Regions from separate parts of the Phyllobacterium sp. UNC302MFCol5.2 genome, predicted to be linked through region 2. Evidence: riboswitches for the same ligand, from Rfam matches in the RefSeq annotation. Region 2 holds a riboswitch; each other region holds the start of a gene.
The links. Region 2 has a riboswitch for thiamine pyrophosphate ahead of thiC (phosphomethylpyrimidine synthase ThiC). Riboswitches for the same ligand answer to the same signal wherever they lie in the genome.
Positions count from the first base shown of each region.

Region 1: another riboswitch for thiamine pyrophosphate. It lies ahead of BR48_RS0106660 (ABC transporter permease); the one in region 2 lies ahead of thiC (phosphomethylpyrimidine synthase ThiC).
Region 3: another riboswitch for thiamine pyrophosphate. It lies ahead of thiB (thiamine ABC transporter substrate binding subunit); the one in region 2 lies ahead of thiC (phosphomethylpyrimidine synthase ThiC).

Region 1 is NZ_JMLL01000010.1:957,784-961,057, reverse strand. Features, by position in the region: gene BR48_RS0106670 (ABC transporter ATP-binding protein) at 1-296, shown strand, start outside; gene BR48_RS0106665 (TadE/TadG family type IV pilus assembly protein) at 444-1,403, shown strand; TPP riboswitch at 1,452-1,554, shown strand; gene BR48_RS0106660 (ABC transporter permease) at 1,663-2,406, shown strand; gene BR48_RS0106655 (ABC transporter substrate-binding protein) at 2,439-3,274, shown strand, end outside.
Region 2 is NZ_JMLL01000011.1:505,325-508,598, forward strand. Features, by position in the region: gene thiC (phosphomethylpyrimidine synthase ThiC) at 1-1,276, opposite strand, end outside; TPP riboswitch at 1,424-1,542, opposite strand; gene BR48_RS0113760 (NAD(P)H-dependent oxidoreductase) at 1,593-2,159, opposite strand; gene rpsU (30S ribosomal protein S21) at 2,355-2,627, opposite strand; gene BR48_RS0113770 (RidA family protein) at 2,868-3,212, opposite strand.
Region 3 is NZ_JMLL01000010.1:1,635,024-1,638,297, forward strand. Features, by position in the region: gene thiP (thiamine/thiamine pyrophosphate ABC transporter permease) at 1-965, opposite strand, end outside; gene thiB (thiamine ABC transporter substrate binding subunit) at 970-1,986, opposite strand; TPP riboswitch at 2,031-2,149, opposite strand; gene BR48_RS0109915 (thiamine diphosphokinase) at 2,523-3,167, shown strand; gene BR48_RS0109920 (hypothetical protein) at 3,254-3,274, shown strand, end outside.

The sequences.
Region 1 (3,274 bases), on a different contig from region 2:
CATCGATCCTGTTGCTGGACGAGCCAACCTCTGCGCTCGACGCATCAGTGCAGGCGGAGGTGCTGAATCTTCTCGAAAAGATCCGCCGCGACCGTAAGCTGACATTCGTCATGGTCAGCCATGATCTCGCAGTCGTAACGCACATGTGCGACCGGCTCATGGTAATGCAACACGGCGCGGAGGTAGAACGGCTCACCGCGTCGGAACTGGCCCGGCGCCATGTAACGCAGGACTACACGCGCAACCTCCTTGTTGCGAGCCAGGGTTTTGTCCGCCCTGTCGTTCAAAACGCCTAATGCAGCTTCATCGAACATTTACCATTTGCAGACGCATTTCTTCCCCGACGACCGTTCCAGGGCAGATCGTGAAAATCTGAACGAATTTCATAAGCCGTCATTTACGCCGGACAACTGATGGTTGCGCTCATCGACTGGAGTGGGGCCATGAAGTATCTACGTCAATTCATAAAAGACCGCCGCGGCGCAACCGCGATCACATTCGGTTTGCTGCTTGTACCGCTCCTGGGGTTTGCCGGGCTCGCCGTGGATTATAGCCGCGCCAGCAATGACCGTTCTCGGCTGCAGAATGCGGCCGACGCCGCGGCGCTTGCGGCAGCCTCGGTCTTTACCGGTTCCAACAAAGCGGCCGCCGAGGCGAGGGCACGCGCCTTTCTGCAGGCAAATCTCGGCCTGCGCGCTGAAGATATCAATTTGAACTTCAGCACGGAAAATCAAAAGGTTTCCATCACTCTTGGAGGCCAGACCAGCACCCTGTTCATGCATGTTCTCAACAAGGACAACATGCCGATCAACGTCAACGCCACGGCGCTCGCGCCGTTGAAGCCGACGACGGCCAAGATCACGATCGACAAGGTTACGGGCTACTGGTTCAAGAAAGTTTCCATCATCGTCGTGCGCAATGGCAAGGATGTTGTCGTCGGCACCATCAAGTACACCGCGACCGACCATAACCTCTACAATGGTAACGGTGGCGGTAAAACAGACCCGGACATCAATGTTCCGATCACATTCGATCTCGGTGACTACACCAAGCTGTACCTCAAGATGGAAATCAAAAATGACGGTTGCGATGTCGGCTACAAGGACAAGAACGCCGGAAAATCGCGATACGTCGATTGCATTGCCACAAATGAGTCGGGCTATTCGAAATACAATTCCACGCTGAAAACCGACGATCCGAACACGGTCAACCATTTGTTCGTCGATGGCGTCCAACTGCCGGTGGGATCGAAGCCCCCACTCGATGATCTGATGAATTGTGACAACACGCCCCATAGCCATGCGTGGGAAGACGGCGGCGGCTGGGCCAACCAGGACTTCTACTACAAGATCACGGCCGCCTGTAAATCGGTCGACGGCGAGAACGTTCGCCTGACCCACTAGGACCTGACGCGGCGCGATTGACTTTGATCTCGCGCCGCTCCATCATCGCTTCATTCCGAGGGGGGCACTGTACAGTGCTGAGATAGCGTCGAGCTGGACCCTTGAACCTGATCCGGGTCATGCCGGCGTAGGAACGGGAATTGAGCAAAGTTCGCGCCTTTTCAGCTTCACCTTCGCGCATGACCGGATCTCCAAAAGCGACGGAGTCCAGAGCGTGCCATACATCCTGACATCTGAACTGCGGCGGTAGCTGCCAACCATGCGCCTCGTTACTCGCATGGTCGCGGCGCTTGCCGCCGTCGCTGCTTGCTGGCAAGTGGCGGTCTGGCTATTCCAGCCTCCGCGATTCATTCTGCCCGGGCCAATTGCGGTGGTGTCGGCGCTGGTCGAAGAGCGGCAATATCTTGGCGTCAACGCATCGATCACGCTCATCGAGATCCTGCTTGGACTGGCCTTCGGTGCGCTCGCCGGCATTGTCATCGCGCTGCTCGTCGCCGCCATTCCTGCCTTCCGCCATGTCGTCTGGCCGCTTCTTCTTGTCTTGCAGGCACTCCCGGTGTTTGCCATCGCGCCGCTGCTTGTTCTGTGGTTCGGCTTTGGACTTGCCTCCAAGGTGGTGATGGCAAGCCTCATCATCTTCTTTCCCGTGGCGTCGGCCTTTGCCGATGGCCTGCAGCGAACCAACCGCGATCTGCTTGATGTGGCTTCGCTCACGCAAGCGACGCCGCTCGCAACCCTGCTTCTCGTTCGGGTTCCGAGTGCCTTGCCCTCGCTCGGATCGGGCCTGCGGGTCGCCGCCGTCTTTGCCCCGATCGGCGCCGTGATTGGCGAATGGGTCGGCTCGTCGCGCGGGCTCGGCTTTGTCATGCTGCAAGCCAATGCCCGCATGCAGACCGAAACCATGTTCGCGGCACTGATGATCCTCGCCGCCCTCACCGTGATCCTGCGCTTTCTCGTCGACGCCCTGACCCGCCGCCTTACCCCTTGGGCGCCGCAAACATGAGCAACTCCCCTCATCGCAACAAAGGACGACTGATGTTCCGCACACGCTTATCGATCCTCGCCATATGCCTTGCGCTCTGCGCCGCAACCGCACCTGCCAGAGCCGCCGACAAGTTGACGGTTCTGCTCGAATGGTTCGTCAATCCGGACCACGCCCCTCTTATCATCGCCCGCGAGAAGGGATTCTTCGCCGATGCAGGTCTTGATGTGAATCTGATGCCGCCAGCAGACCCGGCCGCGCCGCCACGCCTCGTTGCTGCAAAGCAGGCCGACATCGCCATTCACTACCAGCCCAATCTCTATCTCGACCATGACGCCGGCCTGCCGCTGGTGCGCTTCGGGACGCTGGTGGAAACGCCACTCAACACGGTGATGACGCTGGCCGATGGTCCGATCAAAAGCCTCAAGGATTTGAAGGGCAAGAAAGTCGGCTTCTCGGTCTCCGGGTTTGAGGATGCGATGCTCGGCGCCATGCTCAAGTCCGAAGGCATGTCCATCAAGGATGTAGAACTGATCAACGTCAATTTCGCCCTCTCAGCCTCGCTGATCGCGGGCCAGGTCGATGCGACGGTCGGAGCCTACCGCAACTTTGAACTGACTCAGATGGCACAGGAGGGTCATGGCGGCCGCGCCTTCTTTCCCGAGGAGCGCGGCGTGCCGGTCTATGACGAACTCATCTTCGTCACGCACCGGGATCTCGTGACCGACAATCGCCTGCCGCGCTTTCTCGGCGCTGTCGAAAAGGGGGCAATCTATCTGACCAATCACCCGGACGAGAGCTGGCAGATTTTCATCAAGGCCTATCCGGATCTCGACAATCCGCTGAACAGGCAGGCGTGGATGGATACGCTGCCACGCTTCGCCAAACG
Region 2 (3,274 bases):
CGGCGAGTTGCTTGTCCATGTTCTCCTTGATCTTGTGCATTGGCACGTGGCCGGGCCCTTCGATCATCACCTGGCAATCCTTGGCCCAGGCGATCCGGGTGAGTTCGCCGAGCGTCTCGAGCTCGGCAAATTGCGCCGCATCGTTGGCATCGGCGATCGAGCCAGGCCGCAGCCCATCGCCCAGGGAGAAGGAGACATCATAGACGCGGCAGATATCGCAGATTTCCGCGAAATGCTCGTAAAGGAAGCTTTCCCTGTGGTGATGCAGGCACCACTTCGCCATGATCGAGCCGCCGCGCGAGACAATGCCGGTTACCCGGTTGACGGTGAGCGGGATGTAATGAAGCCGCACCCCGGCATGGATGGTGAAATAGTCGACGCCCTGTTCCGCCTGTTCGATCAGCGTATCGCGAAAAATCTCCCAGCTCAGATCCTCGGCGATACCGCCCACCTTTTCCAGCGCCTGATAGAGCGGCACCGTGCCGATCGGCACTGGCGCGTTGCGGATGATCCACTCGCGAATATTGTGAATATTGCGTCCGGTCGAAAGGTCCATGACCGTATCCGCGCCCCAGCGCGTCGCCCAGACCATTTTCTCGACCTCCTCGGCCATCGAAGAGGTGACAGCGGAATTGCCGATATTGGCATTGATCTTGACGAGGAAATTGCGGCCGATGATCATCGGCTCGAGTTCGGGGTGGTTGATATTGGCAGGGATGATCGCCCTGCCCCGCGCGATCTCGTCGCGCACGAATTCGGGCGCCACATAGTCCGGTATTGCCGCTCCGAAGGATTCGCCGTCGCGTACCAACGCGCTCCTCGCCGCTTCGCGGCCAAGGTTTTCGCGAATCGCGACAAACTCCATCTCCGGCGTAACGATGCCTGCCCGCGCATAGGCGAGTTGGGTAACGGCACGGCCGTCCCTGGACCTGCGTGGCCTGCTGAGGCCGGAGAAAGCCGGCGTCAGACGCTCACCGGTCGCAAAGCCATTATCGGCGGGGAGAACGTGGCGGCCGTCATAAACAATCGTGTCGCCCCTCGCCTCAAGCCAGGCCTCCCGCATGCGTGGCAGGCCCTGCGCAATATCGATAGTCACGAGCGGATCGCTATAGGGGCCGGACGCATCATAGACGGTGACGTGGGGCTCGCCCGCCGTCGGATGCACGGCAATTTCGCGCATCGGTACGCGCAAATCCGCATATATGCGCCCGGCCTTGTAGACCTTGGTCGATGCCGGGAGCGCGCCGGTCGAAACGATTGGAGTAATTGCGGTCATCATCAGGTTCCTTTGCTCCGCGAACGCTCAAAAACGCCCGCCAGTTCAAATTGCCCGCACGCCATTATGGCCATGCAGGCGCGAAACCCAGTTCTGTGCCGGAAGGATGAAAGGCTTGTGCGAACTACAACAGGAGATCCCTGGCCCGCGCAGACTTTTGCACCGTCCCTACGCCAGTATGAACTGGATCAGGTTCAACGGGTCACTGCGCTTGCCGATGGCCAGCAGTATCTCAGCCCCTTGTCGGGACCCCCCTGGTGAATGTCTCTAAGAGACCCGCCTGCAACGCTGTTGTCAAGCGGGTCAATACGTCAGCTTAGGCGCGCAGCGGCTTCAGGGCCTCTGCCCACTTGGCAAGCTCCGCCAGCATTGTCGCCGCGCTGCCCGTCATCGATTCGGTGGGCTGGAAGACGCCTTCATCATCGATGAACTGCTGATACGAATGCACTGCAACGCCATCGGGAATCGGCATCATGCGCAAGCCCGCAACCAGCCCTTTTACCGACTCGACCGAGCGCAAGCCGCCGGATACGCCGCCATAGCTGACAAATCCGGCCGGTTTGTAATTCCACTCCTTCGACAGGTAAATCAAAGCGTTGATGAGCGATGGCGGAGCGAAATAATCATATTCCGGCGTAACGAAAACGGTTGCGTCTGCCGCATCGACGAGGCTGCTCCAACGCTTGGTATGAGCCTTTTCATATTTCTGCATGCGGGGATGATGCGGTTCATCAAGGAGAGGCAGGTTGATTTCGGCAAGGTCGATCAGCGCAGTTTCAAACCGGGCATCCAAGCTGGCAAATTCATGAAACCACTTTGCGACTGCCGGACCGCCACGACCGGGGCGTGTGCTGGCAATGATAATGTTGAGCTTGAGCGCCATATGCTTGTCTCCATGATGCATGACTGAATGCCTGCATGAATAGGCAGGCTATTGGGCCGCGCAAGGAGGCACTTTCTGGAAACCGCCCAAGGGATGATCCCGGCCGACCATTCAGGGCCAGGAAAAACGAAACCCGCCCGAGCAAGGCCGTGCGGGTTTTCTCGCTATAAAAATGACCGGACGGCCGGTCACCGACTATCGGTTGAAGTCGCCACCGCTATTGCCATTCGGACGCGGCGGGCGTTCCTTCTTCTTCGGCCCTGGCAGGAGACCTTCGCGCTGCGCCTGCTTGCGCGCTGCCTTGCGGGCGCGGCTAACGGCTTCAGCTTTTTCACGGACACGGCGCTCGGACGGCTTTTCGAATGCCTGGCGCGCCTTCATTTCGCGGAAGAGACCCTCCCGCTGCATCTTTTTCTTCAAGACCCGGAGGGCCTGTTCAACATTGTTGTCTCGAACGAGTACTTGCAATCGTTTTCCTTACCCATGCTTGCCTCGTCTTGCGCAATAGCAATTGGCTACAATCAGACAAGCGTTTGAAGAATTGCCCCTGTGGCAATCCGGAGAAGCGCGGACTTTATGCATTTCCGCGCCAAAAATCCAGCCTGCCCGAGCAATTTACTCGGGCTTTGCTGCAAAGAAACCGCCTTTTACGGCAGGATGGTGACAACCGCTTCAAGAATAACGCACTTTGACGTGCGCCAAACCGAATCAGAGAGCGGCGGTGACGATGATCTCGACCTTGTATTCGGGCGTTGCGAGCTTGGCTTCGCCGGTCGCGCGCGCGGGCGTATTAGCCGGATCGACCCAGCTATCCCACACGGCGTTCATCTCGCTGAAGTCCTTCATGTCGTCGAGCCAGATAATGGCCTGGAGCAGCTTCGACTTGTCGGTGCCGGCTTCCTTGAGCAGGCGATCGACGGCCGCAAGCACATCCTTGGTCTGCTCGGTAACACTCTTGCCCGGGCCACCCACCTGCCCGGCGAGATATACCGTGTTGCCATGGATAACGGCCTGGCTCATGCGTGGACCAACTTCAATACGACGGATGCTCATGGGAAGTCTCCTCTAGCGTTTGCCGGCAGGTTGATTCTGCCTCGCGTGCATGAAAAAAGGGC
Region 3 (3,274 bases), on a different contig from region 2:
CCCAGCAGACGCGAAAGATCGGCAGAAAGACCGGAAACCACGGTGCCTGCCATTGGCAATCCGACGAAGAGCACGCTGACGAAAATGAGAATAGCATCCAACGACCTTGCACGGGCAGAAGGCCTATCGAAGCGGCGGGCCGTCGTGCGCAGGCTGAAACCCTCCTCCGTAGGACGGCCGGCCATGCTGAGGAGCAAAAGTACCGCGACCGTCAGGGTCAGCTGCAACAGGGTCAGCGATACGGCGCGCGCGATATCGAAGTCGAAGTGGAGCGCCTGGTAGATCGCCACCTCCAGTGTTGTCGCGCGCGGTCCGCCGCCAAGTGTCAGCACGATGGTGAAGGACGTAATGCACAGCATGAAGATCAGTCCGGCTATGCCGGCGAGATTGCGCCGTATTACCGGCCATTCGATCAGGCGAAACTGGGCCCATGCGCGCATGCCGAGTTGCGCGGAGAGTTTCCAGTAATCTTCCGGAATTGAATCGAGGCTGGCGAGAATGAAACGTGTTGCCAGCGGCAGGTTGAAGAACACGTGGGCGATCAGAATGCCAGTGAGACCGTAGATGTTCGGTATGATTTCAGAGCCGGATTGCGCAAGCAGTGCAGCGAGAAGGCCGTTGCGTCCGTAAATGCTGGTGATGCCAAGCACGGCGACAAGCGCGGGCAAAGCAAGGGGCAGGGCGAAAAGGCGCAAGATCATCGGCCGCCCCGGAAAATCAGGATTGGCATGGAGGGCCCGGGCCAGCGGGATGGCAAAGGCGATCGAGAGCAGCATTGAAAGAACGGCCTGCAACAGGGTGAAGCGTGCAACTCTCCACAAATAGCTGTCGAATGCAGCAAAGCCTTCGGTATTGCCACGCAATGCCTCGCTCAGGAGACCGAGCAAGGCTCCCCCCGCAAGGAGGGCGAGAAAGGCCAGGGCGAGTGCCCCGGCCAAAGGTTTGAGGGAGATGGTGGGCGTCAATGCGTTACAGGCTCATCGACGCAAGCCACTCGTCGATCCAGGCCTTGCGGTTCTTGGCGACTTCCTCCGGCGAGAACATCAGGGTCGTTACGGGCTTTACCAGCCTGTCGAAGGCGGGGTTCAGCGGCGCGCTGGTTTTTGCCGCCGGGAACATCCAGTTGTTTTCCGGGATGGCGTCCTGGAAGGCAGGCGAGGTCATGAAGGCAAGAAATTCCTTGGCCAGCGGGTTCTTCGCACCCGTCGTGGTCTGGCCCGCGACTTCAACCTGCAGATAGTGGCCTTCAGCGAACGACGCGGCCCTGTAGCGCTCGGTCTTCTCGGCGATCTCATGATAGGCAGGAGATGTCGTATAGGAGAGGACAAGCGGGGCTTCACCCTTGGTGAAGAGGCCGTATGCTTCCGACCAACCGGGCGTAACGGTCAAGACGCGGTCCTTGAGCTTGGCCCAAGCTTCCCCCGCCTTGTCGCCATAGACCGATTTTACCCACAGGAGCAGTCCGAGGCCCGGCGTCGAAGTACGCGGGTCCTCTATGACGATCTTCTGTTTCGGATCGCCTTCGACGAGGTCCTTGAGGCTCGCCGGAGGGTTCGTCAGCTTCTCCGTGTCATAAATAACGGCAAAGTAGCCATAGTCGAAGGGTACGAAAGTATCGTCCTTGTAGCCACCCGGAATTGCTACTGCCTTCGTATCGATGCCGTGCGGCGCGAAGAGGCCGGTCGCTGCCGCTTCATAGGTGAGGTTCGTATCAAGACCGAGTACAATGTCCGCCTTCGTTGCAGCGCCTTCGAGCTTCAACCGGTTAAGAAGGGCAACGCCGTCCGTCACGGCAACGAAGTCGACCGTGCAACCGCACTGTTTCTCGAAAGCCTCCTTAACCTTGGGGCCGGGGCCCCACTCTGCGGTGAAGCTTTCATAGGTATAGACGGTGAGCTTGCCTTCGGCGTTGGCACCCGCCGGGAAAGCGAGGGCCAGCGCACCGATCATGAGTGCAAATTTCAATAATGTCGTTAGCGGCCGCATCGGCGCCTCCTTAGCTTGGTGTTCAAAAGGATTGGTGCGCCGGCTGTGATGCCGCGTCTAATCCCTCCGCCGGTACAAACCGGATCAGGTTCCGCGGGTTGGCAGGTGTTTCACCTTTTGCCTCTCAGCCTGTCATTTCTGGCAGGCACCCCGTTAGAGCGTTGCAAAGATTAAAGAAAAACATTGGTCGGCGCAAGCCGATTGCCCGTCTTGCGTGTGGTTGCGATCGCAATGCCGGCGGCCGGTTAATCCGCGCTGATTAACCCGGATTTGTGTGAAGCCATGCGTCCCCGAATCTGCTAGATTTCTCTTCAGAACAATAAGAAGACTAAGGGGGCAGAAATGTTCGAACTCACGGATGGGGCCATGCTGGTGGTCATCGCCATCGCCACGGCAATCGGGGCTTACATATTCTACGGTATCTCGCTGGTGCAGCTTACAGGGTTTTAGCGTTCGTACGCGTGCCTTTGCCCGGCAGCTTCATGCCACGCTGAACGACGCTATGCGGCGCGAGTGCCGCATGCTATGGCCGCGTCATGAGCAAGTTTGTCATTCTTCTCGGCGGAACCGTCCACGCCAATGATCGCCTCAGGGACCTCGTCGCCGGTGCCCGCGTCCTTGCGGCCGATGGCGGCATAGCACATGCCGAAGCCCTCGGCCTCGAACCCGAGCTTTGGCTCGGCGATTTCGATTCGACGTCGCCTGAACTCGACCGGCGTTATGCGCATGTTCCCCGTTCGGTTTTCCCGGCTGCAAAGGATATGACGGACGGCGAGCTGGCGCTCAACGAGGCCTATCGGCTCGGCGCAACCGAGGTCATTCTGTGCGGGGCGTTCGGCGGTTCGCGCACAGATCACACGCTCCTGCATCTCACCATGGCGACGGCCCATGCGGCCGAAGGCCGCAAGATAATCCTCTCCAGCGGTGATGAAGAAGCGCATCCGCTGGTCGCAGGTTCCTATAGGTTCGATTTCCCCGAAGATACCCTCTTCAGTATTGTTGCATTTTCGCCATTGCACGGCCTTTTTATCGAAGGCGCGCGCTGGCCGCTGCAAAATATGGAACTTTCTTTCGGTTCATCGCTTACTGTCTCGAATTCGGTACGCGGAACTCTCCGGGTATCGCTCGATTCAGGTAAGGCAATCCTGATTGCTGCCTTGCAACCTGCGTCCGGCTTGTAAAAAAAAGCGCTAGATGCAATTGTTGCAGGACAGTATTGGGGACGCAAGCTGTTGAAATTTGGTTCTAACAACGGGAGAGGTCTTCCATGTTGAAAAGTTTGTCCACG